One region of the Streptomyces sp. NPDC006529 genome, then DNA from elsewhere that is predicted to be linked to it. Evidence: riboswitches for the same ligand, from Rfam matches in the RefSeq annotation. Region 1 holds a riboswitch; the other holds the start of a gene.
The links. A riboswitch is a leader RNA that binds a small molecule or an ion and turns the genes downstream of it on or off. The one in region 1 is predicted to bind S-adenosylmethionine.
Positions count from the first base shown of each region.

Region 1 (15,561 bases):
TCGCCCCCGATGGACTTCCACGTCTCCGACTCGTACTTCGTCGTCGCGCACTTCCACTACGTCGTCTTCGGCACCGTGGTCTTCGCGATGTTCGCCGGCTTCCACTTCTGGTGGCCGAAGTTCACGGGCAAGATGCTGGACGAGCGCCTGGGCAAGATCACCTTCTGGACGCTGTTCATCGGCTTCCACGGCACGTTCCTGGTGCAGCACTGGCTGGGTGCGGAAGGCATGCCGCGGCGTTACGCGGACTACCTCGACGCCGACGGTTTCACCGCGCTGAACACGATCTCGACGATCAGCTCGTTCCTGCTCGGCCTGTCGATCCTGCCCTTCCTGTACAACGTCTGGAAGACGGCGAAGTACGGCAAGAAGGTCGAGGTCGACGACCCGTGGGGCTACGGCCGCTCGCTGGAGTGGGCCACGTCATGCCCGCCGCCGCGGCACAACTTCCTCACCCTGCCGCGGATCCGTTCCGAGTCCCCGGCGTTCGACCTGCATCACCCTGAGATCGCTGCCCTCGACCACCTCGAGGACCACAGCGTGGCCAACCAGGCCGTCACCGGTGGCAAGGAGGCCGGCAAGTGAAGATCCAGGGCAGGATGTTCCTCTGGCTCTCCCTGTTCATTCTGATCATGGCCGTCGTGTACGGCGTCTGGTCGAAGGAACCGGTCGGGACCACCGCTCTCTTCCTGGCCTTCGGCCTGAGCGTCATGATCGGCTACTACCTGGCCTTCACGGCCCGGCGCGTGGACGAGATGGCCCAGGACAACCTGGAGGCCGATGTCGCGGACGAGGCCGGCGAGCTGGGATTCTTCTCCCCGCACAGCTGGCAGCCGCTGTCCCTTGCCATCGGTGGCGCCTTCGCCTTCATGGGCGTCGTCTTCGGCTGGTGGCTGATGTACTTCTCGGCGCCGCTGATCCTGATCGGTCTGTGGGGCTGGGTGTACGAGTACTACCGGGGCGAGAACGCCAACCAGTAGTGCGGCACCGCGTCACCCACTTGGGGCCCGGACACCTCTTCGAGAGAGGTCCGGGCCCCTCGTTTGCAGTCACCCCGCGCGCCGTGCCGGGCATATCTTCATAGCGTGGTCCCATGAACCACTCACCGCGTCTTTGGACGGTAGTCGGCTGCTCCCTGCTGGTCGCGTCCCTCGGGGCCGGCGCCACCGCATGCGGGTCCGGCGAGAACAACCCGCTGTCGGCCCGCCCCTACGACGCGGGCGACGAGGTCGCCTTCAACCAGGCGTCGGGCGGCCGTCCCGTCGACCCCGACCGCCCGCTGGAAGTCACCGCCAAGAAGGGCGACGGCCGCATCACCGACGTGAGCGCCGTCGACACCCACGGCCGGCACCTCGCGGGCGAGCTCTCCGCCAAGGGCGACCGCTGGCACAGCACCGCCCCGATGGCCGCGGGCGTCCGCTACACGGTCACGGTCGGCACGGAGGACGAACGCGGCGCCCAGGGGCAGCGCACGCTGAACTTCGAGACCACCCCGGCCAAGAAGGTCGTCCACGTCGAATTCGGCCCGGAGGCGGGCAAATACGGCGTCGGTCAGCCCCTGACGGCCGAACTGACCGAACCCGTCAAGGACAAGGCGGCCCGCGCCGTCGTCGAGCGGGGCCTGATCGTGGAGTCCCCCGCCCACGTCCAGGGAGCCTGGCACTGGGTGGACGACAAGCGGCTCCACTTCCGCCCCAAGGAGTACTGGCCCGCCAACACCACCGTCTCCGTACGGAGCAACCTGGAGGGCATCAAGATCGCCGACGGGCTCTACGGCGCCGCCGCCAAGTCGCTCACGCTGGAGATCGGCGACCGGGTCGAGGTCATCACCGACGCCTCCTCGCACCAACTGACCTTCAAGCGCAACGGAGAAGTGATCAACACCATTCCGGTCACCACCGGAAAGCCCGGCTTCTCCACCCGCAACGGCGTCAAGGTCGTGCTGGGCAAGCAGTACTTCGTCCAGATGCGCGGCGACACCGTCGGCATCGGCGTCGGCAGCAGCGAGTACTACAACCTCCCCGTGTACTACGCCACCCGGGTGACGTGGAGCGGTGAATACGTCCACGCCGCGCCGTGGTCCGTCGGCTCGCAGGGCTACGAGAACGTCAGCCACGGCTGCACCGGCATGAGCACCGCGAACGCCGCCTGGTTCTACGAGAACATCAGCGAGGGCGACATCGTCCGGGTGATCAACAGCATCGGCGAGGACATGGACCCCTTCGGCAACGGCTACGGCGACTGGAACCTGGACTGGAAGGACTGGCGCGAGGGCAGCGCCCTGCTCAAGGGCACCCAGGACGGGCGCAGTCCCGTCGACGCCGCCCGCCTGCGCCCCCGGGTCTGAGGCGCCGTCGGCGCCCACCGCACCGCGCCCGGCCCGCCGGACACGCCCGGCACCGGCCGCGGAAGCGACGCAGCGGCCCCTGGAAGCCCGTAGGAGGGCTCCAGGGGCCGCCGCGCGCCGTTCGGGGGCCCTTGCGGGCTTTCAGGCGTTCAGGGACAGCCGCGTCCGCAGGACGTCGGCCAGCGCCCCGGGGAATTCCACCGGGTCGACCGGCAGGGTCACCGCACGGTCCGCCCGGCTCCAGGTGGCCAGCCAGGCGTCCTGCGGGCGCCCGATCAGCAGCAGCACCGGGGGACACCGGAAGATCTCGTCCTTGATCTGGCGGCACACGCCCATGCCCCCGGCCGGCGCGGCCTCGCCGTCCAGCACGCAGGCGTCGATCCCGCCCGCGTCCAGCTCGCTGAGGACGGCGTCCAGGGTGGCGCACTCCAGGAACTCCACCGGCGGCAGGTCCGCTGCGGGCCTGCGCCCGGACGCCAGCCGCACCTGCTCCCGGGTGTTGGCGTCATCGCTGTAGACCAGAACCCGCGCAGTCGCCCGCATTTCGTTCCTCCACGTGTCACATGAATCACGTTGATGATGTCGCGGATGCTACTCCGTCCGACACCCTGTCAACATCGGTTCGAGGGGGCCTCCGATGGGCCGTTCGGGCCTTGCACACGCCCCGGACACTCCGAACGGCACCCCCCGGGGTGAGGGCGGGATAAGCGACCGACATAATGTCGGTCGTGGCGACAGCAACGACAGTAGATACCGGGCACGCGCACCCGACGGTCAACAGGCCGAACCTCGTCAGCGTCGGAACGATCATCTGGTTGAGTTCCGAGCTGATGTTCTTCGCGGCCCTCTTCGCGATGTACTTCACCCTGCGATCGGTGATGGGCGCCGAGCATTGGGCAGAACAGGCCGAGGCCTTGAATCTGCCCTTCTCGGCGACGAACACCACCGTCCTGGTGCTTTCCTCGCTCACCTGCCAGCTCGGCGTATTCGCCGCCGAGAGAGGTGACGTGAAGAAGCTCAGGACGTGGTTCATCATCACGTTCGTCATGGGTGCGATCTTCATTGGCGGCCAGGTGTTCGAGTACACCGAGCTGGTCAAGAAGGACGGCCTGAGTCTCTCGTCAGACCCGTACGGCTCGGTGTTCTACCTGACCACCGGCTTCCACGGGTTGCACGTGACGGGCGGCCTCATCGCCTTCCTCCTGGTCCTCGGCCGGACGTACGCGGCCAAGAGGTTCACCCACGAACAGGCCACGTCGGCCATCGTCGTGTCCTACTACTGGCACTTCGTCGACGTCGTCTGGATCGGCCTCTTCGCGACGATCTACCTGATCAAGTAGCGAACACGTCGCCGGGCAGGTCCCGGCACTCCATCCAGACACACCGACGCAGAAGATCCTGACACCGGGGTAATCCGTGAAAAAGCTCTCCGCACGACGACGCCATCCGCTGGCGGCGGTCGTCGTTCTACTCTTCGCCCTGGCGGTCACCGGGGGGCTGTACGCCGCCTTCGCGCCCGCGGGCAATGCGCAGGCAGACGACACCTCCCAGTCCCTCGCCATCGAGGAGGGCAAGAAGCTCTATGCCGTGGGCTGCGCAAGCTGCCACGGGACCGGCGGTCAGGGTTCCTCTGACGGCCCGAGCCTGGTGGGTGTCGGCTCCGCGGCCGTCGACTTCCAGGTGAGCACGGGCCGTATGCCCGCCCAGCAGCCCGGCGCTCAGGTGCCGAAGAAGCCCGTCATCTACACCCAGGCGCAGACCGACCAGCTGGCCGCGTTCATCGCGTCCCTCGGTGCCGGTCCGATCACGCCGACCGAGAAGCAGTACGACCCGGCGGGTGCCGACATCGCCAGGGGTGGCGAACTGTTCCGCAACAACTGCGCGCAGTGCCACAACTTCACCGGTGAGGGCGGCGCGCTGACGCACGGCAAGTACGCCCCGAACCTCGAGGGCGTCGAGCCGAAGCACATCTACGAGGCCATGCTCACCGGCCCGCAGAACATGCCCTCCTTCCCCGACAGCACCATGCCGGAGAAGCAGAAGAAGGACATCATCGCGTACCTCCAGAACGTGAACGGCGAGAAGTCGAACAGCCCCGGCGGCCTCAAGCTCGGTGGCCTCGGCCCCGTGTCCGAGGGCCTCTTCGGCTGGATCTTCGGACTGGGTGCGCTGATCGCTGTCGCCGTCTGGGTCGCGGCCCACACCGCTAAGGCCAAGAAGTCATGAGTAGCCAAGACATTCCCGTAGAGAAGCACCTGCCGAGCGAGCAGGGCGACGCGCACCACGGTGGCGTGGCAGTGGCGGACGACCCGTTCGCCGACCCGGGCCTGCCGGCCCACAAGCCCCGCATCCAGGACATCGACGAGCGGGCGGCCAAGCGCTCCGAGCGCACGGTCGCGATGCTGTTCACGCTGTCGATGCTGGCCACGATCGGCTTCATCGCCTCGTACGTGACCCTGCCGGTGGACAAGATCGTGTTCATCTTCCCCATCGGGAAGGTCAGCGCGCTCAACTTCGCCCTCGGCATGACGCTGGGCACCGCCCTCTTCTGCATCGGCGCGGGCGCGGTCCACTGGGCCCGCACCCTGATGTCCGACGTCGAGGTCGCCGCCGAGCGCCACGAGATCGCCGCTCCGCCGGAGGTCAAGGCGCAGGTCCTGCAGGACTTCGCCGACGGCGCCAAGGAGTCGGCCATCGGCCGTCGCCCCCTGATCCGCAACACGATGCTGGGCGCGCTGGCCATGCTGCCGCTGTCCGCCGTCGTGATCCTGCGCGACCTGGGTCCGCTGCCGGAGACCAAGCTCCGCAAGACGGTGTGGGCCAAGGGCAAGCTGCTCATCAACGACAACACGAACGAGCCGCTGCGTCCCGAGGACGTCGTGGTCGGTTCGCTGACCTTCGCCCGGCCGGAAGGCCTGGAGGAGGACCAGCACGACTTCCAGACGCAGATCGCCAAGGCTGCCCTGATGATCGTCCGCATCAAGCCGGAGGACATCAAGGACAAGCGGGAGCTGGAGTGGTCCCACGAGGGAATCGTGGCCTACTCGAAGATCTGCACCCACGTCGGCTGCCCGATCAGCCTGTACGAGCAGCAGACGCACCACGTGCTCTGCCCGTGCCACCAGTCCACCTTCGACCTCTCCGACGGCGCCCGCGTCATCTTCGGCCCGGCCGGTCACGCGCTCCCGCAGCTGCGGATCGGTGTGAATGACGAAGGCTTCCTCGAAGCGCATGGCGACTTCGAAGAGCCCGTCGGTCCTGCATTCTGGGAGCGCGGATGAGCACTGCCACTGAAACGACGGGGCGCAAAGCGCCTGCCGGCGAGCGCGTAGCGGACTGGGCGGACGGCCGCCTGGGCATCTACGGCCTCGCCAAGGCGAACATGCGCAAGATCTTCCCGGACCACTGGTCCTTCATGCTCGGTGAGATCTGCCTCTACAGCTTCATCATCATCATCCTCACGGGTGTGTACCTGACGCTGTTCTTCCACCCGAGCATGAACGAGGTCGTGTACCACGGCTCGTACGTGCCGATGCAGGGCGTCCGGATGTCCGAGGCCTTCGCCTCGACCCTGGACATCAGCTTCGAGGTCCGCGGTGGTCTGCTGATCCGGCAGATCCACCACTGGGCGGCGCTGATCTTCGTCGCGGCCATGCTCGTGCACATGATGCGCGTGTTCTTCACGGGTGCCTTCCGCAAGCCGCGCGAGGTCAACTGGATCTTCGGCTTCCTGCTGCTGGTCCTCGGCATGTTCACCGGTTTCACCGGTTACTCCCTGCCGGACGACCTGCTCTCGGGCACCGGTGTCCGCTTCATGGAGGGCGCGATCCTGTCCGTGCCGGTCGTCGGCACGTACCTGTCGTTCTTCCTCTTCGGCGGCGAGTTCCCCGGCGGCGACTTCGTCGCGCGGTTCTACTCGATCCACATCCTGCTGCTGCCCGGCATCATGATGGGCCTGCTGGTGGCCCACCTGATCCTGGTCTTCTACCACAAGCACACCCAGTTCGCGGGCCCCGGCAAGACGAACAAGAACGTCGTCGGCATGCCGCTGCTGCCGGTCTACATGGCCAAGGCCGGAGGCTTCTTCTTCCTGGTCTTCGGTGTCATCGCGGCCATCGCGGCGCTGGCGTCGATCAACCCGATCTGGGCGCTCGGCCCGTACCGCCCGGACCACGTGTCCACCGGTGCGCAGCCCGACTGGTACATGGGCTTCTCCGAGGGCCTGATCCGTGCCATGCCCGGCTGGGAGATCAACCTGTGGGGCCACACGCTCGTCCTGGGCGTGTTCATCCCGCTGGTGATCTTCCCGCTGATCCTGGTCGCGATCGCGGTCTACCCGTTCATCGAGTCCTGGGTCACCGGTGACAAGCGCGAGCACCACCTGCTGGACCGCCCGCGCAACGTCCCGACCCGTACGGGCTTCGGCGTCGCCTGGATCACCTGGTACGTGATCCTGCTCATCGCCGGCGGCAACGACATGTTCGCGCAGTACTTCCACCTGTCGATCAACTCGATCACGTGGTTCGCGCGGATCGGCTTCTTCGTCGGCCCGGTCATCGCGTTCGTCATCACCAAGCGGATCTGCCTCGGCCTCCAGCGCCGGGACCGGGACAAGGTGCTGCACGGTCGCGAGACCGGCATCATCAAGCGCCTGCCGCACGGTGAGTTCGTCGAGGTCCACGAGCCGCTCTCGCAGGGCCAGCTGCACACGCTGACCTCGTACGAGCAGTACAAGCCGCTCGAGATCGGCCCGACGGTCGACGAGAACGGCGTCGAGCGCAAGGTCTCGGGCGTCGAGAAGCTCCGCGCGAAGCTGAGCAAGGGCTTCTACGGCGAGGACAACCAGATCCCGAAGCCCACGTCCGAGGAGTACAAGGAGATCCAGAGCGGCCACGGCCACCACTGACTCCGCATGACGGACTGATTCCGGTCAGTCTCCGCGTCGCCACGGCAAGAGCCCCGTCCAGTCACTGGACGGGGCTCTTTGCCGTACTCCCCGCCTGGATAGGCTGGGGCCTCACCCATCGACTGTGGACCATCAGGAGCGGACCATGAACGTTGTGACCCCGGCGGGCGGCGACAGCGTGGCGGCCCGCACCTGGCCTGCCGTACTGGACGCCCTGCTCGACGGCCGCGACCTCGGCGCGGACGACACGGCGTGGGCGATGGACCGCATCATGCGCGGAGAGGCGACCGACGCCCAGATCGCGGGCTTCGTGGTCGCGCTGCGTGCCAAGGGCGAGACCGTCGCCGAGATCAACGGCCTCGTACGGACCATGTACGACCACGCCAACCTGATCGAGGTCCCCGGCCGGACGGTCGACATCGTCGGCACCGGCGGCGACGGCGCCAAGACGGTCAACATCTCGACGATGTCCGCGATCGTGGTCGCCGGGACGGGCGCCAAGGTGGTCAAGCACGGCAACCGCGCCGCGTCCTCCTCCAGCGGCGCCTCCGACGTCCTGGAGCAGCTGGGCGTCAACCTCGACCTGACCCCCGCGCGGGTGGCCGAGGTGGCCGAGGAGGCGGGCATCACCTTCTGCTTCGCCGTCAAGTTCCACCCGGCGCTGCGGTACGTCGCGGGCGCCCGCAGGGAACTGGGCATCCGGACCACCTTCAACGTGCTGGGCCCGCTGACCAACCCCGCGAAGGTGCGGGCGCAGGCGACCGGCGTCGCCGACCCCCGGATGGCCCCCATCGTGGCGGGCGTGCTCGCCGAACGCGGTTCCTCCGCACTGGTCTTCCGGGGCGACGACGGCTTCGACGAGCTGACCACCACGGCGACCTCCCGGGTGTGGTGGGTGCGCGACGGCAAGGTCACCGAGCAGGGCTTCGACCCGCGCGACATCGGCATTTCCCTGGTCGATGTTTTCGCGCTGCGGGGCGCCGACCCCGCCTACAACGCGGACGTCGCCCGGCGCCTGCTGGCGGGGGAGGGCGGCCCGGTGCGCGACGCCGTGCTGCTGAACTCGGCGGCCGCGCTGGTGGCCCTGGACCCGGGCAGCGGCACGCTGGAGGAGCAGCTGGCGGCGGGCGTCACCCGGGCGGCGCAGTCGATCGACTCCGGTGCGGCCCTGGCCGCGCTGGACCGGTGGGTGAAGGCCAGCAACGCCTGAGCAGGGTCGGTTTCGCGCCGGGCCCCGGTTCCGACATGCGGACCGGGGCTTGTGCGCGGGAGATCGTGTGGCAGGATGCAGACCAGGTCACGAGTGACAGCGTTTAGGCCCCGGCTTGCTGTCCGGCAACCCTCCTTCCGTGGCGGGGTGCCCCGGGTGATGACCAGGCCGCAGGCAGCGAGGCTTGCGGCAAGCGCGGATCCCTCGAATCCAGGGGTCCTGGTCTCTCGAGGAGCGTTTTCCGTGAGCAAGCGAATGCGATAGGGCGCTCAAGCCCCTTCTTCACCCCCCCCGGAACAGGGTCCTGTCCGCGTACCTCCGGTACCGCCGGCGCACCCCGTCTCCCGGGACTCCCCGTACCCCGCCTCCGCGGCCGCGTACGGGCCCCCTGAAGCCATTCACCCCTGCCTGCCGGGAGATACCGCCATGTCCGCATCCCTGAACGCCGCCACCACCTCCACCGCTGACACGAGCGTCGGCGCCGCCTGCGACGCCGCCTGTGCCGAGCCGCTCCAGGTGCTCGGCCGGGACGTCACCGTGCCGCTGGTCACCGGCGGCGAAGTGACCTACGCGGCGCTGGACTACGCAGCCAGCGCCCCGGCGCTGCAGCGGGTCTGGGACGACGTGGCCGCGTACGCCCCCTACTACGGCAGCGTGCACCGCGGGGCCGGGTACCTCTCGCAGCTCTCCACCGACCTCTTCGAGCAGAGCCGGGCCACGGTCGCGGAGTTCCTCGATTGCCGCCCCGCCGATCAGGTGATCTTCACCCGGTCCACCACCGACTCGCTGAACCTCCTCGGCCAGGCGCTCCCGGCCGACTGCCAGGTCTTCGTCTTCGAGACCGAGCACCACGCCTCGCTGCTGCCCTGGCGCGACGCCCGGGTCACCTACCTGAACGCCCCGCGCACCCCGGGCGAGGCCGTCGCCACGCTGGAGCGGGCGCTGGCCGACCGCGAGCCTTACGGCCCGGCGCTGGTCTGCGTCACCGGCGCGTCCAACGTCACCGGTGAACTGTGGCCGGTCAAGGAACTCGCCGCCGCCGCGCACGCCCACGGCGCGCGGATCGTCCTGGACGCCGCCCAGCTCGCCCCGCACCACCCGGTGTCGGTGCAGGACCTGGACGTCGACTGGGTCGCCTTCTCCGGGCACAAGCTGTACGCGCCCTTCGGCTCGGGCGTGCTCGCGGGGCGGGCCGACTGGCTCCAGGAGGCCGAGCCGTACCTCGCGGGAGGCGGTGCCTCCCGGAAGGTGGCCCGGCGCGAGGACGGCGGCGTGGACGTCGAGTGGCACACCACCGCGGCCCGCCACGAGGCCGGTTCCCCGAACGTCATCGGCGTCTACTCCATCGCCTCCGCCTGCCGGGCGCTGACCGAGGCCGGGTTCGACACCCTGGTCGCGCGGGAGCGGCACCTGATCGCGAAGGTCCGCGAGGGCCTGGCCGAGGTCCCGGCCGTGCGGATCCTGTCCCTGTTCGGTGACGGCGCGCCGCGCGTGGGCGTCATCTCCTTCGTCGTGGACGGCTGGAACAGCTCGCACTTCGCCGCCGCGCTCTCCGCCGAGTACGGGATCGGGGTCCGCGACGGCCTGTTCTGCGCCCACCCGCTGGTCCGGACCCTGCTGGGCAGCGCGCCGCAGGAGCCGGGCGAGTGCGGGGCGCCGGAGGCGGAGCCGGGGGAGCGGTCGCTGAACGCGATCCGGGTCAGCTTCGGGGCGGGTACGCCGGACGAGCACGTGGAGCGGTTCGTGGGGGCCGTGCGGGAGTTGGTGGCGCAGGGGGCGCAGTGGACGTACCGCACGGAAGAAGGCCGCTGCGTCCCGGCCGTCTGACGCTCGCCTCAATCGCCGGCGGGGCTGGGGTATGCCCCCTGGCCCGGGGGTGGGCGTCCCGGCCCGCGGCCGTTCGCCTCAAACGCCGGCGGGGCTGGGATCCCCCGGTGCCGGGCCCACGCCGCGGGTCGGGGTCGGGACGGGGACGGGCAGGAGTGTCCCCGCAGGACGAGCGGCCACCGCTGGGGACTTTCTCCGAACCGGGTGAGGCCGCGAGCCGAGGAGACGCTCGTGCGCGGCACCGGCACGGCCGCGGCCCGCCACCACCGGGCCAGGGGCCATACCCAGCCCCGCCGGCGTTTGAGGCGGACCACCGACCCGGGCCAGGGGCCATACCCCCAGCCCCGCCGGCGTTTGAGGCGAAAAGGCCGCGGCCGGCGCTACGCGTCGAGGCCGATCGCGAACGCCGCCTCCAGGTCGTGCTGGGAGTAGGTGCGGAACGCCACGTGGGTGTCCGTCGCCTCCACGCCCGGGATCTTGCTGATGCGGCCGGGGATGATGTCCGCGAGGTTCTCGTGGCGCGGCACCCGGACGAGCGCGATGAGGTCGTACGTACCCGTGACGGAGTAGACCTCGCTGACGTTCTCCAGCGCGGCGATCGACTCGGCGATCTCGGGGATGCGGTCCACGCTGGTCTTGATGAGCACGATCGCGGTGATCACGGCTGGCTGTCTCCCTCGGTGGCCGTCGCTGGTCGCCTCACTCTAGTCGTACGCCGATATCGGACCCACGCGTACAGGAACCCGCCCGAGAAGCCCACCACATGGGCCAGGTACGCCACCCCCGGCCCGCTCCCGGCGCGGTGCGCCGCCAGCCACTGCAGGCCGAACCAGAACAGCAGCACGATCCAGGCCGGGAAGCGCAGCGGTACGAAGAACAGGAACGGGAAGAGGCTGGTCACCCGGGCTCTGGGGAAGAGGCACAGGAAGGCCCCCAGGACGGCCGAGATGGCCCCGGAGGCGCCGACCAGGGTTTGGTCCGAGGTGGCGTTGGCCGCCGCGTAGGCGGCCAGCGCGAGGTAGCCGGTGGTGACGTAGAAGACGAGGAACTGCGCGCGCCCCATCCGCTCCTCGGCCATCGCGCCGAAGACGTAGAGGAAGAGGCAGTTCCCCAGCAGGTGCAGCCAGCCGCCGTGCACGAAGAGCGCCGTCAGCGGGGTGAGCAGGGCGCGGCGGCCGCCGCCGAGGAGTTCGTCCGGGACGACGCCCCAGTGCCGGAAGTACGCCGTGCCGGAGGCGATCAGCCGCTCGCCCGTGCCGTAGACCGGGTTGAGCCCCGAGGCCGGGCTCATGACGAAGACGACGGCGCAGGCCGCGATCAGCGCGTACGTCACCACCGGGCCGCGCGCGGCCTCGCGGACGGTCCGCCACCATACGCTCATGGGACAGAGCATGGCGTAACCGGAGGGACCCGGGCAGCTCGCCCCGCCGCGTCCCGCGCAGCGGACGGCACCCCGCGCGGAAGCGGCGTCAGGCCGTAGGGTTACGAGCTGCGGTCCCCGCCGAGAGGCGCGGACCGCTTTAATTGAAACAGCGACGAAGGAGTGAGCGGCCCGATGACGGTTCCCCTGCCGACCGAGACGACCCGGTGGCGCTGCACGCTGTGCGGCAACCTCACGCGGTTCGACGTCACGCGCTCGTCGAAGGTCGTGGAGTACGTCCACCTGGACCTCGCCGGGGAGCCCAAGGTCGAGGAGCGCGAGGTGGTCAATGAGACCATCGAGTCGGTCCGCTGCCGCTGGTGCAACGCGGTGGACCAGATCGAACTCGTGGACCGGCCGGGTGCGGACTCCTAGGGAGTCCGGGCCCGCGGTCAGGACGTAACGGTAGGGGTGACGGATCGTGGAGCCAGCAAGCGGCGCTGAGCCGGCCGACGCGGCCGGCGACGCCGCGGAGGTGCTCGACCGCCCGCTGCCCGAAGGCGTGCGGCGCCGGGTGGTCGCGCTGGTCTCGGACGCCTTCGGCGGCCTGACGGTCGCAGATCTTCCGGGCCAGTTGCGCCAGTACGCCCGGTTCACCCCCACCCGGCGGGCGAAGTTCGCGGGCAACGCCATGGCGGCCGCCGTCGAGACGGACGCCGTCTTCCGCGGCCGGGTCGCCGAGAAGCTGCGCGAGGCCCAGCCGGACCTGTCGGCCGCCCTGGAGTGCGGCGCGCCGCCCGCCGCCGCCGACCCCCTCGACGTGGCGGCCGCCGCGTACGTCCTGCGCCCCGCGGGCTGGGTCAAACTCGTGGCCGCGGCCGGCGAAGAGGCGCAGCGCGCCGACGCCGAGCGGGTCGGCGAGGAGACCCAGCGCGAACTGGAGCGGCTGCGCGAGGAGCTGGCGCACCTGCGCGAGCAGCACCGCAACGGCGGCGAGCAGGTGCGCACGGAGCTGGAGGCGTCCCGCAAGGAAGCCGAATCGCTTCAGCGCAAGCTGCGCAGCGCGCTCAACGACGTCAAGCGGGGTGAGGCGGCCCTGCGCAAGGTGATGGCCGAGATCGACGGGATCCGCAGCGAGACCGGTGCCCGGGTGGTGGCCGCCGAGAGCGAGTCCCGGCGGCTGAAGTCACGGCTGGCGGAGGTGGAGTCGGCGCTGGAGACCTCGCGCCGGGCCACCCGCGAGGGGCGCAGCATCGAGGACATGCGGCTGCGGCTGCTGCTGGACACGGTGCTCGAAGCGGCCCAGGGGCTGCGCCGGGAGCTGGCGCTGCCGCCGGTCTCGACGCGGCCCGCGGACACGGTCGAGGCGGTGGAGCCGGGCCGGATGACCCCGAAGGACATCGCGGCGCGGGCGCTGTCGGAGACGGATCCGGCGCTGCTGGACCAGCTGTTGGCGCTGCCTCAGGCCCATCTGGTGGTGGACGGCTACAACGTGACCAAGACCGGCTATCCGACGATGCCGCTGGAGAAGCAGCGGCTGCGGCTGCTGGGCGGGCTCTCGATGCTGGCCGCGCAGACGGGTGCGGAGATGACCTGCGTCTTCGACGGGGCCGAGCTGGCCGCGCCGGTGCTGCTGGCGCCGCCGCGCGGGGTGCGGGTGCTGTTCTCCAAGGCGGGCGTCACGGCGGACGAGTTGATCCGTCAGCTGGTGCGCGCGGAGCCGCCCGGGCGCCCGGTGGTCGTGGTCTCCACCGACCGCGAGGTGGCCGACGGGGTGGCCAAGGCGGGGGCGCGGCCGGTGACGTCCGCCTTGCTGCTGAAGCGGCTTTCGCGCGTTTCGTAACCCCTGGGCGGCATGGGTCATTTGCCGGGATTTTCGGAACGTACCGTCAAGTGACCGCTACCGCGCGTGGGGTGAAAGTAAAGAAGCTGGTCGGTGACCGATTTTTTTGCCGCCAGGATTTGAACTGATCACAGGAGGGTCACTAGGGTCGGCCCAAACCTTCGTGCGATGGATCACTCATTCGGGGTGCCGGCCGAAGGGGCTGCCGGGTGTGCGTGCTCCGGCGGCTCTAGGAAGAAGGAGCTCGCCCCCGTGGCGTCCCACCGTCGACCCAAGCAGCCGAGCCGCCTGCGCGTGACCGTCCTGACGGCCACCGCCGCCGCGGCCGTCGTCCTCTCCGCCAACGGCGCCTCCGCCGCTCCGCAGCCGAGCAAGGACGAGGCCAAGGCCGAGGTGGACGCGCTCTACACGGAGTCCGAACAGGCCGCCGAGAAGGCCAACGGAGCCAAGGAGCGCCAGGACAAGCTGGAGAAGGAGATCAGCCAGCTCCAGGACCAGGTCGCCAAGGGGCAGGACGAGCTCAACACCCTGCGCAGCGCCCTCGGTTCGATGGCGAGCGCCCAGTACCGCACCGGCGGCATCGACAACTCGCTGGCGCTCTTCCTCTCCGGCGACCCCGACAGCTACCTCGACAAGGCCTCCACCATGGAGCAGTTGAGCGGCAAGCAGGTCGAAGCGGTCCAGAAGATCCAGGCGAAGCAGCGCAGTCTCGCGCAGAAGCGGCAGGAGGCCTCGGGCAAGCTCGCCGACCTCGCGGCCACCCGCAAGGAACTGGACGAGAAGAAGAAGGCCGCCCAGGAGAAGCTGGCCGCGGCGCAGGCGGTCCTCAACTCCCTGAGCGCGGACGAGCGGGCGAAGCTCGGCGAGGACGAGAAGCGCGCCAGCCGCAGCGACGGCGACCGCGCGAACCTCGGCGGCGGCGCGAAGGGCTCCGGCCGCGCCGGGCAGGCCCTCGAAAACGCCAAGACGCAGCTCGGCGACGCCTACCACATGGGTGACACGGGCCCCGACTCGTGGGACTGCTCCAGCCTGGTCCAGTGGGCCTACGGCCAGGCCGGCGTGGACCTCCCGCGCGTCACCTACGACCAGGCGAACGCGGGCCGGCACCTGAGCCTGAGCGAACTCCAGCCCGGCGACCTGATCCTGTTCTACGACGACCTGCACCACGTCGGCCTGTACGCGGGCAACGGGATGACGCTGCACGCCTCCAACCCGCGCGGCGGCGTCAAGTACGAGGCCGTCCGCAACATGCCCTTCCAGTTCGGCGTCCGCGTCGCGGGCTGATCCCTCCCCGTGGACCTTCCCCGGGAGGGTCATGCCCGCGGACGCGCCGCGGACCGCCCATCCGGGCGAATTACCAGGGCGCTCCGCGCCCCCTCGCCCCGCCGGTGACCTGGGTCTCCGGCGGGGCGTCACCGTGCGTGCCCGCCCACGGTCGTTGGCCGGTGCGTGAGCGGGCCGCTACTGTCTGCCAGCGCGGAACCCGGCACACGGCCGCCCACGGGGGGCGGACCCGGGCCCCGCGCTAGCGGAAGGGAGCTGCTCGACGTGGCATCCCATCGCCGGCCCGCGCCTACGGCGCACGACCGGAACACCAGGGTCACCGTGCTGACCGCCGCCGCGGCCACCGCCGCGGTCGCCCTGACGGGCGGACCGGCCGGCGCGGCCCCCGCGGATCCGCCCGTCAGTACCCGGGCCCAGGTGGACCGGCTGTTCGAGGAGGCCGAGCAGGCCACCGAACGCTTCAACGCGGCCGGGGAGCGCAGCGCGAAGCTGCGCGCCGAAGTCCTGCGCGCCCAGGACGCCGTGGCCCGCGGCCAGGACCGGATCAACACCATGCGCGGGGTGCTCGGCAGCTTCGCCGGGGCCCAGTACAAGTCCGGCGGCCTCGACCCGGCCGTCGAGCTGATGCTCTCCGAGGACCCCGACGAGTACCTCGACAAGGCCAGCGCGCTGGACCGGCTGACCGACCGCCAGGCGCGGCAGCTCGACGAACTGCGCGAGGAGCAGCGCACGCTGGACCAGGAGCGCCGCGAGGCCTCCCGCAAGCTCGCCGAACTCGACGGGC
Region 1 is NZ_JBEXPB010000017.1:66,441-82,001, forward strand. It holds gene ctaD (cytochrome c oxidase subunit I) at 1-585, shown strand, start outside; gene ABZY31_RS15130 (cytochrome c oxidase subunit 4) at 582-980, shown strand; gene ABZY31_RS15135 (Ig-like domain-containing protein) at 1,094-2,347, shown strand; gene ABZY31_RS15140 (hypothetical protein) at 2,489-2,890, opposite strand; gene ABZY31_RS15145 (heme-copper oxidase subunit III) at 3,067-3,687, shown strand; gene ABZY31_RS15150 (c-type cytochrome) at 3,764-4,573, shown strand; gene ABZY31_RS15155 (Rieske 2Fe-2S domain-containing protein) at 4,570-5,628, shown strand; gene ABZY31_RS15160 (cytochrome bc complex cytochrome b subunit) at 5,625-7,253, shown strand; gene trpD (anthranilate phosphoribosyltransferase) at 7,399-8,463, shown strand; SAM riboswitch class IV at 8,549-8,665, shown strand; gene ABZY31_RS15170 (aminotransferase class V-fold PLP-dependent enzyme) at 8,890-10,290, shown strand; gene ABZY31_RS15175 (Lrp/AsnC ligand binding domain-containing protein) at 10,671-10,952, opposite strand; gene ABZY31_RS15180 (rhomboid family intramembrane serine protease) at 10,949-11,683, opposite strand; gene ABZY31_RS15185 (hypothetical protein) at 11,846-12,085, shown strand; gene ABZY31_RS15190 (NYN domain-containing protein) at 12,129-13,493, shown strand; gene ABZY31_RS15195 (NlpC/P60 family protein) at 13,746-14,777, shown strand; gene ABZY31_RS15200 (NlpC/P60 family protein) at 15,042-15,561, shown strand, end outside.

Region 2 (15,561 bases), on a different contig from region 1:
TGCCGACCTTGTCCATCGCCTCGGCGATGAGCTCGCCGATCTGGGTGTCGGCGGCGGAGATGGAGGCCGTGGAGGCGATCTGCTCCTTGGTCTCGACATCCTTGGCCTGGGCCAGCAGGGCGGCGGAGACGGCCTCGACGGCCTTCTCGATCCCGCGCTTGAGGGCCATCGGGTTCGCACCGGCGGCTACGTTGCGCAGGCCCTCGCGGACGAGCGCCTGGGCCAGCACGGTGGCCGTGGTCGTACCGTCGCCGGCGACGTCGTCCGTCTTCTTGGCGACTTCCTTGACCAGCTCTGCGCCGATCTTCTCGTACGGGTCCTCGAGCTCGATCTCCTTGGCGATGGAGACACCATCGTTGGTGATCGTGGGGGCGCCCCACTTCTTCTCAAGGACGACGTTGCGACCCTTGGGGCCAAGGGTGACCTTGACGGCGTCGGCGAGCTGGTTCATGCCTCGCTCGAGACCGCGCCGGGCCTCCTCGTTGAACGCAATGATCTTGGCCATCTGAAGTGGTCCTCCCGGACAGCGGTGGATTGCTCCTGGACCGCGCCCGCGCCCGCGACGGACGGCCTGCGTGCCCGGCGGTTTCTTCCCGCCGGACCCTGCGGGCCTCACTGACCCGGTCCTCGTTTATGTAGCACTCTCACTAGGAGAGTGCTAACGCCAATGATTAGCACTCGGCACCCCCGAGTGCAAGCGGCTTGGGGGAACACCCGGTGAACGGCGTGGCTCGCGGCGCGCCCCGCGCACCCTCCCCGGCCAGGCGCCGCAAGGCCCGCGGCCCCCCGGCGGCCGCTCACGCCCCGGCGCGGAAGCCCGTACGCACGAGGGGCCCGCATCCCTAGTCCCGGGATGCGGGCCCCTCGTGTTCGTCTGTCGGTGGTCGATCGCTCCGGCTAGCCGACTGCGAGCTTGACCATGTCCGCCTGCGGACCCTTCTGGCCCTGCGAGATCTCGAACTCGACCCGCTGACCCTCTTCAAGGGTGCGGTACCCGTCCATCTGGATGGCGCTGTAGTGGACGAACACATCCGCACCACCGTCGACCGCGATGAAGCCGTAGCCCTTCTCCGCGTTGAACCACTTGACGGTGCCCTGAGCCATGCCTAACTCCCCTATTACTGGCCCTTGCGCAGGACCGCACTTCGCGGACCCGGGTCAGAACTTGCGCCGGAACGCCTCGACCGGGGCTGAATGTATCCGCACCGCTGCTGTCTGCAACAGGTCATTCCGACGAGAATTCTGGACACGCCAAAAGTTTGAAATAGGGTGAAAATTAGGAATATTCCGGGGCAACTCGGGCCGGACAAAGGACGCCAAGGCCTCATAGCGCGCTTGCATGTTGACTCAATGTCAACCCTTCCGCGGCCCGTTCATATGCGGCGGGCAAGAACAGCGGTGGGGACTTCCCCAACTCTACCGCGCCCAACCAAGCAGAATTGCCCCCTCCGTTTCTCACCGGAGAGGGCAATTCGGGGTGGAGCACTGCCGCGGAGGATCAGCCGCCCGCGACGGCGGGAATGATCGAGACGCCCGCGCCGTCCGGCGTCGGCGTCTGCAGCCCGCCCTCGAAGCGCACGTCGTCGTCGTTCACGTAGACGTTCACGAAGCGGCGCAGCTTGCCCTGGTCGTCGAGGACGCGAGCGGCGATGCCCGGGTGGCTCTGCTCCAGGGACTCGATGACCTCGCTGAGGGTCGCGCCGTCGGCCGGGACCTCGGCCTTGCCGCCGGTGTAGGTGCGCAGGATGGTGGGGATGCGGACGTTGACGCTCATGGCGCTACTGCCTTTCCGGGGGTCGGGGAGGGTCAGGCCAGGCCGGCGGCGCGGAACGCGTCCAGGCTGGGGCGGATGGTGGCGGTCTGGCCGCTGTCGTCGGCCACCGCCTCCAGGGTCTTCAGGCCGTCGCCGGTGTTGAGGATCACCGTGGTCAGCGCCGGGTCGAGCTGCCCGTTCTCGATGAGCTTCTTCGTCACGCCGACGGTCACGCCGCCCGCGGTCTCGGCGAAGATGCCCTCGGTCTGCGCCAGGATCTTGATGGCCTCGACGACCTGCGTGTCGTTCACGTCCTCGACGTAGCCGCCGGTGCGGCGCGCGATGTCCAGGACGTAGGGGCCGTCGGCCGGGTTGCCGATGGCGAGCGACTTGGCGATGGTGTCCGGCTTCTGCGGGCGGACCACGTCGTGACCGGCCTTGAAGGCCGTCGAGACGGGCGAGCAGCCCTCGGCCTGGGCGCCGAAGATCTTGTACGGCTTGTCCTCGACCAGGCCGAGCCTGATCAGTTCCTGGAGACCCTTGTCGATCTTCGTGAGCTGCGAGCCGGACGCGATCGGGATGACGATCTGGTCGGGCAGCCGCCAGCCGAGCTGCTCGCAGATCTCGTACGCCAGGGTCTTGGAGCCCTCGCCGTAGTACGGGCGCAGGTTGACGTTGACGAAGCCCCAGCCCTCGCCGAGCGGGTCGCCGATCAGTTCGGAGCAGAACCGGTTGACGTCGTCGTAGTTGCCCTCGATGCCGACCAGGTCACCGCCGTACACGCCGGCCATGACGACCTTGCCCTGCTCCAGGTCGTGCGGGATGAACACGCAGGAGCGCAGTCCGGCCCGGGCGGCGGCGGCGCCGACGGCGCCGGCCAGGTTGCCCGTGGAGGAGCAGGAGAGCGTGGTGAAGCCGAAGGCGCGGGCCGCCTCGACGGCGATCGCCACGACCCGGTCCTTGAAGGAGTGCGTCGGGTTGCCGGAGTCGTCCTTGACGTAGAGCTTGCCGGTGACGCCCAGCTCCTTGGCCAGGTTCTCGGCGTCCACGAGCTTGGTGAAGCCCGGGTTCAGGTTCGGCTTGGAGGCCACGTCGGCGGGGACGGGCAGCAGCGGCGCGTACCGCCAGATGTTGTTCGGCCCGGCCTCGATCGCGGCGCGCAGCGCCTCGGGGTCACCGGCCGGAAGGTCGTAGGCGACTTCCAGCGGGCCGAAACACTCGGCGCAGGCGAAAATGGGACCGAGCTCGAACCGGGTGGCGCATTCGCGGCAGGAAAGCGCGGCGGCGGGTCCGAGATCGACGGTGGTCGCGGCAGAGGTGACGTCAGTCTGTACAGCCATGACGGCGAGGCCCTTTCTCCTCATCTTCCCCGTGGCGCACTTCGCCACGAGACGGATTTGGCACCTTCCCTAGCCGGGGACCTCGCTGCGTACATGAGCGCGAGACCGACTGGAGGGTTGCCGGGGCTTCAACGGGCCGTATCCCTCTGCCCCTCTGGATGAGCGGTATGGCGCGAACGCGCCTTGGCGGCGCACCCGTGCGTTTGTACGTGGGGACCCCCGACATGCGATGGTCCTCCGCGTTGTTCAAGACTGTAACCGAAGGCATGGATGGTTGAGACAGCCGTCCAAACCGCGAGATGGATCATATTTCGGCCATAACGATGGCCGGGTCACCACCGAATCAGGGAGTGCTGAAGGTGCTGGAAGAGGTGGAGCGCTGGCTGGGGGCCCGCTCCTGGTCCGCCACCGACCGACCGCTGGAGCGGCTGCTCTCGGCCAAGCGGGCATCGGGCATCACAGTCAGCGTCGTCCTGCCCGCTCTCGACGAAGAGGCGACGGTCGGCGCGATCGTCGAGGTCATCCGCCGTGACCTGATGACCTGCCTGCCCGTCCCGCTGGTGGACGAACTCGTCGTCATCGACTCCGGTTCGAGCGACCGGACCTCCGAGGTCGCGCGGCGCGCGGGCGCCCGCGTGGTGCACCGCGACGACATCCTGCCGCGGGTCCCGGCGCTGCCCGGCAAGGGCGAGGTGCTGTGGCGCTCGCTGCTGGTCACCACCGGGGACATCGTCTGTTTCGTCGACGCCGACCTGCGCGACTTCTCCGCCGCCTTCGTCTCCGGGATCGTCGGCCCGCTGCTGACCGAACCGGACGTGCAGTTCGTCAAGGCGATGTACGACCGCCCGCTCGGCGACGCGCCCGGGCAGGGCGGCCGGGTCACCGAGCTGGTCGCCCGCCCGCTGCTGAACCTGCACTGGCCGCAGCTGGCCGGCTTCGTCCAGCCGCTGGGCGGCGAGTACGCCGTACGCCGCTCCCTGCTGGAGCGGCTGCCGTTCCCCGTCGGCTACGGCGTCGAGCTGGGCCTGTTGGTGGACGCGCTGCACACGGCGGGCCTGGACGCGCTGGCGCAGGTGGACGTCGGCGTACGGCTGCACCGCCACCAGGACGGGCGGGCGCTGGGCCGGATGGCCGCCGCGATCTACCGCACCGCGCAGCTGCGCCTGTCGCGCGGGCACCTGGTGCGGCCGGAACTGACCCAGTTCGAGCGGGGCCCGGACGGCTTCGAACCGCGCACCCACCCCGTGGACACGGTGGAGCGGCCGCCGATGCTGGAGGTGGAGGAGTACGCCCACCGGCGGGTGGCCTGACGGGTGCGGCCGGGTGGGCGCGGGGTGGCATGACGGGGCTCACGGTTTGAGCCCGGCCCGCCCGGGCTAGGTTGCCCGCATGGCCTCTCAGGTACTCGTCGCCGCGAACCGCGGCCCGCTCTCGTACGCCCTCGACGCCGAAGGGAACCTCAGCGCCCGGCGCGGCGGAGGCGGCCTCGTCTCCGGTCTCTCCGCCGCCCTCACCCGGCAGCCGGACGCCCTGTGGATCTGCGCGGCGCTCTCCGACGCGGACCGCGAGGCGGTCCGCCGGGGGGTCGCCGAGCCGGGCGTGCGGATGCTGGACATCGATCCGGCCGTCTACGACGACGCCTACAACGCCATCGCGAACTCGGTCCTCTGGTTCACCCACCACCACCTCTACGACGTCCCGCGCGAGCCGGTCTTCGACGCCGCCTTCCACCGGGCGTGGGAGTCGTACACCACCTACAACCGGGCCTTCGCTGAGGCGCTCGCCGCGGAGGCGGAGCCGGGGGCCCGGGTCCTGGTGCAGGACTACCACCTGGCGCTGGTGCCCGGCATGCTGCGGGAGCTGCGGCCGGACCTGCTGATCGCGCACTTCACCCACACCCCGTGGGCCTCCCCCGACTACCTGCGGATCCTGCCCTCGTACGTCCGCGAGGAGCTGCTCTGGGGCATGCTCGGCGCGGACGTGGCCGGTTTCCACACGCGGGCCTGGGCGGACGCGTTCCTGAGCGCGGTGCCGCTGGACGACGCGCGGGGGGTGGCCGCGGCGGACGGCGACGTGATCGGGCACGAGCGGCGCGGGGCGTGGGCGCGCCGGAGCACCGCGGTACGGGTCTTCGCGCTGGGCGTGGACGGCGACGAGCTGCGGGCGCTGGCGCACCGGCCGGAGGTCGACGACAAGCTGGCGGCGCTGCGGGCGGAGGTCGCCGGGCGCAAGGCGGTGGTGCGGGTGGACCGGACGGAGCTCTCCAAGAACATCCTGCGCGGCCTGCTGGCCTACCGGGAGCTGCTGACCACCCGGCCCGAGTGGCGCGGGCGCGTCGTGCACCTGGCGTCCGCCTATCCCTCGCGCCAGGACCTGGCGGTGTACCGCGCGTACACGCAGTCCGTGCGGGAGCTGGCGGCGGAGATCAACGAGGAGTTCGGTACCGCGGACTGGCAGCCGGTGCTGGTCTCGGTCGAGGACGACTTCGCGCGCTCGCTGGCGGCGTACCGGATGGCGGACGTGGCCCTGGTCAACCCCGTGCGGGACGGGATGAACCTGGTGGCGAAGGAGATCCCGGTGGTGTCGGAGGCGGGGTGTGCGCTGGTGCTGTCGACGGGGGCGGGGGCGTACGAGGAGCTGCGGGAGGATGCGGTGACGGTGAACCCGTACGACGTCACGGAGACGGCGGCTGCGCTGCACGCGGCCCTGTCCATGCCGGAGGGGGAGCGGGCCGAGCGCACGAAGCGGCTGGCCGCGACCGCGACCGCGCTCCCGCCGGCGGCCTGGCTGGAAGCCCAGCTGGCCTCCCTCCCCTAACCTCCCCACCCGGCCCGGTCCCCGCCGGACGGCCGGAAACTCCCGCCCCGCGCGGGCCGGCGTCGCCTCCGGCGGGTCCTCAAACGCCGGACGGCTGGGAAATTCAGCCTCGCCGGCGTTTGAGGCGCCCCCGGAGGGCAGACCGAGCCGCAGACGGTCGCTCGGCCTGCGCGGGCCGGTGTTGCCTCCGGCGGGTCCTCAGGCGCCGGACGGCTGGAATGCCCCCGAGCCGGGGTCGCGGCGCAGCCAACCCAGCCTCGCCGGCGTTTGAGGCGCGCCCCGAGGGGGTCAGAGGGCGGTGGCCAGGGTGGCGAGGAAGGCGGCTATCTCGGGCGGGCCCGGGAGGGTGAGGTCGGCTCGGGCGGCCAGTTCGGGGACTTCGGCCGAGCCGCTGCACACCAGCAGCCCGGGAATACCGTCGGCCCGCAGCTTCTCCACGGCGGCGAACGCCGCCAGGTCCCCCAGGTCGTCCCCGGCGTACAGCACCGCCTCCGCCCCCGTCTCCGCCAGGTACTCGGTGAGGGCGACCCCCTTGTCCATCCCCGGCGGCCTCAGCTCCAGCACCGCCCGCCCCGGCTCGACCATCAGCCCGTGCCGCGCGGCCAGCTCGGCCAGCGGTTCCCGCAGCGCCTCGAAGGCCGCGGCCGGGTCCTCGGCGCGCCGGGTGTGGACCGCCAGCGCGCGCCCCTTCTCCTCGATCCAGGTGCCGCGCCAAGCCCCGATCGCGTCCAGGAACCCCGGCAGCTCGGCCCGTACGGCCGCCACCCCGGGATGCTCGGCGGGCGCGTGGACGCTCCCGGTGACCGCGTCCCAGCGCTCGGCCCCGTAGTGCCCGAGGACCACCAGGTGCTCAAGCCCCGGCACCCCGGCGAAGCCCCCGTAGCGGACGGCGACCCCGGCGGGCCGCCCGGTGATCACGGCCACCGACGCCACGCGCGGCGCGAGCGCGGCCAGCGCGGGCACGGCGTCGGCGTGGGCACGCGCCTGGTCGGGATCGGGCACGATCTCGGCGAGGGTGCCGTCGAAATCGAGGGCGATCACGGACCGGCGCGGGTTGCGCAGCAGGGCGTCGAGCCCTTCGCGTCCGGCGGCGGTGACGGGCATCGGCAGGCTGTCGGCAGGCACGCTGTGCGGATGGCTCCCCATGCCTATGACCCTAACGGTCGCCCCCGGGGAGGGCTATCGCCGGGCCCGCTGCGCTTCGCGCAGCCTGCGCAGGCGGTTGACCGTACCGGGCGCGTGGGCGAGCGCCCGGGGGTCGTCCATCAGCGCGTTGAGCAGCTGGTAGTAGCGGACCGGGGGCATCCCGAGGACTTCCCGTATGGCCCGCTCCTTGGCGCCGGGACCGGGCCAGGTGCGCCCTTCGTAGGCGAGCACGGCGGCTTCCGTCTCCGTCAACCGCCCGCCCTCCGTCATACCGCCAGGTTAACTCCGGCCACCGACACCGGCCGCGCGGGCGGACGGCGCCGGTGGGCGGCGGGCGTCAGCGCCCGTCGGCCGCCCGCGCCGCGCGCCCGATCTCCTCCAGCGTCTTGGCGGGCTGGCCGCCCGGCTGGACGGTCTTGCCGATGTTCTGCTTGATGTTCTCGCTCACCGCCGCCCAGGACTCCTTGCCGACGGGGTAGAGCCGCGAGCCGGGCAGCGCCTGGAGGAAGGTCTTGAGCTGCGTGGCGCCGGGGCCGGTGGCCGCGTCCATCGACCGGTAGCCGCTGGTGGTGACCGGCAGCAGGTCGTAGCGGCTGGTGAAGGCCGTCTGGTTCGCGGCGGAGTACAGGTGGTCGAGGAACTTGCCGGCCTCCTTGCGGTGGCCGTTCTTGAAGGCCATGACCCAGTCGGCGACGCCCATGCCGGGCTTCTCCGCGCCGTCGGAGGTCGGCAGCGGCACCATGGCGAACTTCACGCCCTTCGCGGCGGCCTGCTTGATCAGCGTGGGGTGGCCGTTGAGCATGCCGACCTCGCCGCGCGTGAAGCCGTCGAAGGCGGCCTGCCGGTCGAGCTTGGCGGGCTCGACGGGGCCGGTCAGGCCACCGCCGACCAGGGTGTCGCGCAGGTACTCGAAGGTCTTGACGTTGTCCGGGGAGTCCAGCGCGTAGGACTCCTCGTTGTCGGTGTATCCGCCGCCGCCCGCCAGCATCCAGTTCATGGTCTCGGCCTGCGCCTCCTCCCGGCCCAGCGGCAGCGCGAAGGGGGTGGGGACCTTGGCGGCCTTGAGCTTCTTGGCGGCGGCCTCCAGGTCGGCCCACGACTTGGGCTGCCAGCCCTTGCCGGTGCCGACGGCGCTCGCCGGGATGACGCCCGCGTCGGCGAAGAGCTTCTCGTTGTAGAAGAGCAGCCGGGTGCTGGCCACGAAGGGCATGCCGTACTGGACCCGCTTGACCTTGCCCGCGTCGGCGAGCGGCGCGAGGAAGTCGGCCTCGGTCTGTACGGAGAGCAGCTCGTCGGCGGTGTAGAGCTTGTCGGCGGCCGCGTAGTCGGCGTAGGCGCCGATCTGCGCGATGTCGGGGGCCTTGCCGGCCTTGACCAGCGCGGCGACCTTCGCGTCGACCTCGGTCCAGGAGTAGACGTTCACCTCGACCTTGATGCCGGGCTGGTCCTTCTCGAACGAGCGGGCGAGGTCCTTCCAGTACCCGGCGGAGGAGTTCTCCGGATTGTCCCCGTAGTCGGCCGCCACGACGTGCAGGGTCACCTCGTTGTTCCCACCGAGGACCTCGCTCCCGCAGCCGGTCAGGGTCGCGGTCATGCACAGTGCGGCGCCGGAGGCCGCCAGGCTCAGGTAACGGGCTCTCACAGCTCTCTGTCCACCCCTGGTTGTACGTACGATCCACGTAAGGTCTACACCACTTTCGCGGACTGTCCACAACCGGGTGCGGGCGGGGGCCCCCGATTTGTATGGCTACTCAACAATCCCTCTCAGTGGACTAGACCTTTCCCCGCCGAGCACGCGAGACTGTCACCGTGAAACCCGTGAAACACGTCATCGCCCTCGATGTGGGCGGCACCGGGATGAAGGCCGCCCTCGTCGCCGAAGACGGCAGCCTGCTCCACGAAGCGCGCCGGGCGACCGGCCGCGACCGGGGCCCCGACGCCGTCGTCGAGTCGATCCTGGAGTTCGCCGCCGAACTGCGCGACCTGGGGGTGCGGCGCTGTGGCGAGGCCGCCTCCGCCGCCGGAGTCGCCGTTCCCGGCATCGTCGACGCCGAGAACGGGATCGCCGTCTACGCGGCGAACCTGGGCTGGCGCGACGTACCGATGCGCACCCTGCTCAGCGACCGCCTCGGCGGCATCCCCGTGGCCCTCGGCCACGACGTGCGCACCGGCGGGCTCGCCGAGGGCCGCATCGGCGCGGGCCGCGGCGCCGACCGCTTCCTCTTCGTGCCCCTGGGCACCGGCATCGCGGGCGCCATCGGCATCGCGGGCCGCATCGAGGCGGGCGCCCACGGCTACGCGGGCGAGATCGGTCACATCGTGGTCCGCCCCGGCGGCCCCGCCTGCGGCTGCGGCCAGCACGGCTGCCTGGAGACCCTCGCCTCCGCCTCCGCCGTCACCCGCGCCTGGGCCGCCGCCTCCGGCGACCCCGAAGCGGACGCGGCCGACTGCGCCAAGGCCGTCGCCTCCGGCGATCCGCGCGCCCGGGAGGTCTGGCTCGCCGCCGTCGGCGCCCTCGCCGACGGGCTGGTCACCGCCCTCACGCTGCTGGACCCGCGCACCCTGATCATCGGCGGCGGGCTCGCCGAGGCCGGGGAAACCCTGTTCGCACCGCTTCGGGCCGCCGTGGAGGAACGCGTCACGTTCCAGCGGCTGCCCGAGATCGTTCCGGCGGCCCTCGGGGACACCGCCGGATGCCTGGGCGCGGGTCTGCTCGCCTGGGACCTACTCGCCACGGAGGTACCTGCCTGATGGCCGGAAGCGCACACAGCACCGTTCTCTCAGGCGCCAAGGTGGTACTGCCCACCGGAACCGTCACGGGCGGCCGCGTCATCGTCGAGGGCGAGCGCATCGCGGGCAGCGCCCGCGAGGACGCACACACCCTCGACCTGGCCGGGCACTGGATCGTCCCCGGCTTCGTGGACATGCACAACCACGGCGGCGGCGGCGCCTCCTTCACCTCCGGCACCCCCGAGGAGATCCTCCGCGGCGTCCGCACCCACCGCGAGCACGGCACCACCACGCTGGTCGCATCCACCGTCACCGGAGACCTCGACGAACTGGCCCGGCGGGCCGCGCTGCTCGCCGAACTGACCCAGCAGGGCGAGATCGCGGGCATCCACTTCGAGGGCCCCTTCATCAACCCCTGCCGCAAGGGCGCGCACAAGGAGGACCTGCTGCGCGACCCGGACCCCGCCGAGGTCCGCAAACTGATGGACGCCGCGCACGGAGCGGCCCGGATGTTCACCCTGGCCACCGAACTGCCGGGCGGCCTGGACTCCGTACGCCTGCTCGCCGAGCACGGGGTGATCGCCGCGATCGGGCACACCGACTCCACCTACGACCAGACCCGCGAGGCCATCGACGCGGGCGCCACCGTCGCCACCCACCTCTACAACGCGATGCCCGGCCTGGAGCACCGCGCACCCGGCCCCATCGCGGCGCTGCTGGAGGACGAGCGGGTCACCGTCGAGCTGATCAACGACGGCACCCACCTGCACCCGGCGATGCTGGAGCTGGCCTTCCACCACGCGGGCGCGCACCGCGTCGCGCTGATCACCGACGCGATGGACGCGGCGGGCTTCGGCGACGGCACCTACCACCTCGGCCCGCTGGAGGTCGAGGTCAAGGACGGCGTGGCCCGGCTCGTCGAGGGCGGCTCCATCGCCGGCTCGACCCTGACCCTGGACACCGCCTTCAAGCGCTCGGTGACCCTGGACCGGCTGCCGGTCGAATCCGTGGTCCAGGCGATCTCCGCGAACCCCGCCCGGCTGCTCGGCGTCTACGACCGGGTCGGCTCGCTGGAACCGGGCAAGTACGCCGACCTCGTCGTCCTCGACGCGGACTTCGACGTCAAGGGCGTCATGCGGCACGGCGAATGGATCGTCACCCCGGCCGTGTGACGGGCCGCGGCGACCCCGCCACCAGGCCGTCTGACGGCCCGCCACCAGCGGCCAAGCGGCCGTACCGACACGGGCGGCCGGCCCGGGGGACTGGGCCGACCGCCTTCCGTTTGGCATGATCCCGGCAGACCGCAACCCGGGGGCCCGCCGCATGATCGTCACCGTCACGCTCAACACCGCACTCGACGTCACCTACCGCGTACCGAGGCTGCTCCCGCACGCCTCGCACCGGGTGTCCGACGTCATCGAGCGCCCCGGCGGCAAGGGGCTCAACGTGGCCCGGGTGCTCGCCGCGCTCGGCCACGAGGTCACCGCCACCGGCTTCGCGGGCGGCCCGGCGGGCGACGCGGTCCGGGCGGGCCTGGCCGCCCACGCGCCGGGCGTCGTCGACGCGCTCCTGCCGTGCGCGGGCCCCACCCGGCGCACCCTGGCCGTGACCGACGCGGCGACCGGCGACACGACCCAGTTCAACGAACCCGGCCCGCTGATCACACCGGCCGAATGGGCCGCCTTCCTGGAGCACTACGACACCCTCGTACGGCCCGGCGCGCACGCCGTGGCCCTGTGCGGGAGCCTGCCGCCCGGCGTCCCCGTCGGCGCCTACGCGGTCCTCGTGCGCACGGCCCGCGCGGCCGGGATCCCCGTGCTCCTCGACACCAGCGGCGAGGCGCTGCGCCGCGGGATCGCCGCCCGCCCCGAGATGATCAAGCCGAACTCCGCCGAACTCGCCGAGCTGACCGGCTCCCGCGATCCGCTGCCCGCCACCCGGGACGCCCGCCGCCGCGGCGCCCACGCCGTGGTCACCTCGCTGGGACCGGCCGGGCTGCTCGCCGCCACCCCGCAGGGCACCTGGCAGGCCGCCCCGCCGCGCCCCCTGGCCGGCAACCCCACCGGAGCCGGGGACTCCGCCGTCGCGGGCCTGCTCTCCGGCCTCGCCGAGGGCCTGGACTGGCCCGCGCGCCTCACCCGCGCGGTCGCCCTGTCCGCGGCCACCGTGCACGCGCCGGTCGCGGGAGAGTTCGACCCCCGCACCTACGAGGAGGTACGGGGGTCGGTCACCGTCACACCGACGCCCGGTCAGTGACCGGGCGCGGGCGGACGGACGACGTGAGGGGCCGAAGGGATCAGGCCGGGTCCAGCCACAGCTGGTCGATGAGCACGTCGCACTGGTTGCCCGCCTCGCACGAAATCTTGACCGTGTTCGACCCCGCGTTGAGGTCGACCAGCGAGTAGGTGTTGGTCCAGCTCTTGTCCCACTCGCCGGGCTTCGCGTTCGTCCAGTTCTTCATGTTGATCGGACGGGTCTGCGCCTCGCCGTTGACGGTCAGCGTGGTGCTGCCGTCCTTGCCGGGCACCCCGTAGGTCATCCTCAGCTTGTACTTGCCGGTCTTCGGCACGTCCAGCGTCCATGTCAGCGACGCGCCCGGCTTGTTGAAGCCGCCCACGTACTGCCCGGTGCTCGACTTGGCGCCCGGCACGCTGTTCTGCACGCCCGCACCGCCCGCCAGCGCGAACCCGGACCCCGTCGCGTCCGCCTTCGGCAGGTTCGACGGCGCCGAAGCCGACGGCGAACCGCTCGGCTGCTTCGAGGGCGGCGGCGAGGACTGGGCCTGCGTCGGACCGGTGTCCTTGCCGTCCGCCTTGTCCTTGTCCTTGTCGCCGTTGCCGAACATCACGGCCGCGCCGATGCCGATCGCGACGGCGGCGACCACCGCGGCGGCCGCGATCAGCATCCCCCGGCGGCTGGAACCGCCGCCGTGCGGCGGGCCCGCCTGGGCGTGGTGCTGCGGCGGCTGCGGGGGCTGCTGCTGGGCCGGGCCGCCGTAGCCGCCCGCCTGGAGCGTCTCGGGCGCCTGGTACTGCGCCTGGTACTGCGGGGGCTGGCCCTGCTGGTAGCCGGGCTGGCCGGGGCCCTGCTGGTAGGGGACCGGGCCGCGCTGGCCGCCGAACGTCCGGTCGCCGACCGTACGCACCTGGTTGTAGGAGGTCCTGGGGACACCCGGCTGCGCGCCACCGGCGGGGCCGGGGTAGCCGTATCCACCACCCTGTCCGGGCGGTGTGGCTCCGGCTGCCTGCCCGTCCTCGTAGAGGTAGCCGAACGGGTCGTCGTCCTCGGGCTTGTTCGCCCCACCGTTCGAGCCGTTGTTCGCGGGCGTCGTCATCGCAGGTCACTCCTTTCGACCCACGGGAGCCTACCTCGAACAGGCGCACCGCAGGCGCTGCGCCGACCGGCGGAAGGCCTCAGCCCGCCCGGCGGTGCGCCTTGGACCGCGACCGCTTCTCGATGTACATCCGCTGGTCGGCGGAGCGCAGCACCTCGTCCGCGGACATCCCGCAGCTCGCCCAGCCGATGCCGAAACTCGCCCCCACGCGGACCGCCCGGCCGTCCACCCGGATCGGCGGGATGATCGCGTTGCGCAGCCGGACCGCGAGGTCGGCGGCGTCCGCCGCGCCCAGTCCGTCGGCCAGCACCACGAACTCGTCGCCGCCGAGGCGGGCGACGGTGTCACCGTCCCTGACCCCGGTCGTCAGCCGCCGGGCCACCTCGATCAGCACCGCGTCCCCGGTGTGGTGCCCGAACCGGTCGTTGATCGACTTGAAGCCGTCGAGGTCGCAGAAGAGCACCGCGAGGCCCTTGGTGCCGTCGTCCACCTCCGACGCGGGCGCCACCGTGTGCACGTGGTGGTCGTACGGTCCCGCTCCCCCGACGCCCCCCGGGCCCCCGGGACCGCCCGGCTGCCCCGGCACGCCGGGGAACTCGAAGGCGTCGGGGCCGCCGTCCGGGCGGAAGCCGTGCTCGCCGACGCCGGCCGGCTCGCCCCGTCCGTCCCGTGCGTCCCGGCCGTCGCGCCCTTCGAAGGCGGCGTCCAGGGCCTCGACCGCCGTCGCCCGCACGGACTGCGGTCTGCGGCACAGCCGCGCGCCGAGCCGTGCCCGCAGCTCGGCGCTGTTGGGCAGCCCGGTCAGCGCGTCGTGACTGGCCCGGTGCGCGAGCTGGAGTTCGTGCCGCTTGCGCTCCTCGATGTCCTCGACGTGCGTGAGCAGGAAGCGCGGGCCGTCGGCGGCGTCCGCGACGACGGAGTTGCGCAGCGACACCCATACGTACGTGCCGTCCCGGCGCCCCAGCCGCAGCTCGGCCCGGCCGCCCTCGGCGGAGGTGCGCAGCAGCGTGCCGATGTCCTCGGGGTGCACGAGGTCGGAGAAGGAGTAGCGGCGCAGGACGGACGCGGGGCGTCCCAGCAGCCGGCACAGCGCGTCGTTGGTGCGCAGCAGCCGCCCGTGCTGGTCACCGCCCATCTCGGCGATGGCCATGCCGCTGGGCGCGTACTCGAAGGCCTGGCGGAACGACTCCTCGCTGGCCCGCAGCGCCTGCTGCTCGCGTTCGAGCCGGACCAGGGCGCGCTGCATGTTCGCGCGCAGCCGCGCGTTGCTGATCGCAATGGCCGCTTGGAACGCGTACATCTGGAGCGCCTCGCGTCCCCAGGCCCCGGGGCGGCGTCCGTTGCGCGGCCTGTCCACCGAAATGACACCCAGCAGTTCCCCGGCGGACGCGTACATGGGCGCGTACAGCCGGTCCTCGGGGTGCCACTCGTCCTCGAACCGCGGATCGGGGCCCTCGGTGTGCCACTGGGGGACGTCGTCCTCCATCAGGACCCAGCCCTCGGTGTGCGGGATGAAGCGCAGACCGTCCCAGCTCTCGCCCATCGTCAGGCGGCGGTCCCAGGAGCCGCGGGAACCCACGCGGCCGGTGATGAGGGCCTCCGCGGCGGGGTCGCCGGCGAAGGCGGCGACGACGAGATCACCGTCGGGGCGTACCAGGTTGACACAGGCGAGTTCGTAGCCGAGGCCCACGACGATGCCGTCCACGACGGTCTGCAGGGTGTCCGCGAGACTCCGGGCCGTGTTCAGCTCGGCGACCACCTTGTGCAGCTGCCGCAGGGTCGCAAGACGGACGTACGGCTCCGACTCGGTCTCCATCGTTCGCTCTCCCCGAGACCTCGACAGCAACTCCAGGTTTGTCATCGGCGTTTCGTTGCGGTGTCCCGTCCACTGAATCACAGTGAGCTGTGCCGCAGGTACACAGGGTCAACAAATCTTGCCCTCTGTGACTTAAGTCACATGGGATGAATAATGTGGCCCGTGCGGACTGGGAGCGCTCCCCGTCATTCCCGCGAGCAAACGATACGTGGGGCACCGGGAAGAGCGCGGAACGACACCGCCCGGAGACCTAGGACGCGGGTCGCGGCCCGGCTCGGACCACGGCCCGATGCGGCGGCCGGACCGCGCGACTAGCGTTCCCGGTGTGCTGACGACAAGAGCCGCGATACCCCTGATCCCCGCCGTGACCCCCGCCTCCCCGGCCAGCCCTCATGCTGGGGGAGTGAGCAACGACGAGTTCCGGGAAGCCATGTCCCGGCTGGCGGCGGGCGTGGTGCTGGTCACCGCGCGCGAGGAACCCCTGTCCGCGACCGGCCCCCTCGGCGAGGACGTCGGCATGACGGCGACCGCCTTCATGTCGGTGTCCCTGGACCCGCCACTGGTCCTGGTCAGCCTGCGCGAGGGGTCGCGGATGGACGACCTGCTGGCCGAACAGCCGCTGTGG
Region 2 is NZ_JBEXPB010000072.1:4,534-20,094, reverse strand. It holds gene groL (chaperonin GroEL) at 1-505, opposite strand, end outside; gene ABZY31_RS29690 (cold-shock protein) at 898-1,104, opposite strand; gene ABZY31_RS29685 (MoaD/ThiS family protein) at 1,499-1,774, opposite strand; gene thrC (threonine synthase) at 1,807-3,117, opposite strand; SAM riboswitch class I at 3,111-3,258, opposite strand; gene ABZY31_RS29675 (glucosyl-3-phosphoglycerate synthase) at 3,453-4,403, shown strand; gene ABZY31_RS29670 (trehalose-6-phosphate synthase) at 4,483-5,910, shown strand; gene otsB (trehalose-phosphatase) at 6,199-7,056, opposite strand; gene ABZY31_RS29660 (DUF3263 domain-containing protein) at 7,090-7,326, opposite strand; gene ABZY31_RS29655 (extracellular solute-binding protein) at 7,394-8,650, opposite strand; gene ABZY31_RS29650 (ROK family protein) at 8,875-9,807, shown strand; gene nagA (N-acetylglucosamine-6-phosphate deacetylase) at 9,807-10,958, shown strand; gene ABZY31_RS29640 (1-phosphofructokinase family hexose kinase) at 11,110-12,042, shown strand; gene ABZY31_RS29635 (CBM35 domain-containing protein) at 12,083-13,120, opposite strand; gene cdgB (diguanylate cyclase CdgB) at 13,200-14,936, opposite strand; gene ABZY31_RS29625 (flavin reductase family protein) at 15,292-15,561, shown strand, end outside.
Region 2: it holds a riboswitch for S-adenosylmethionine, as region 1 does, so the genes downstream of both, thrC (threonine synthase) here and ABZY31_RS15170 (aminotransferase class V-fold PLP-dependent enzyme) in region 1, are expected to answer to the same signal.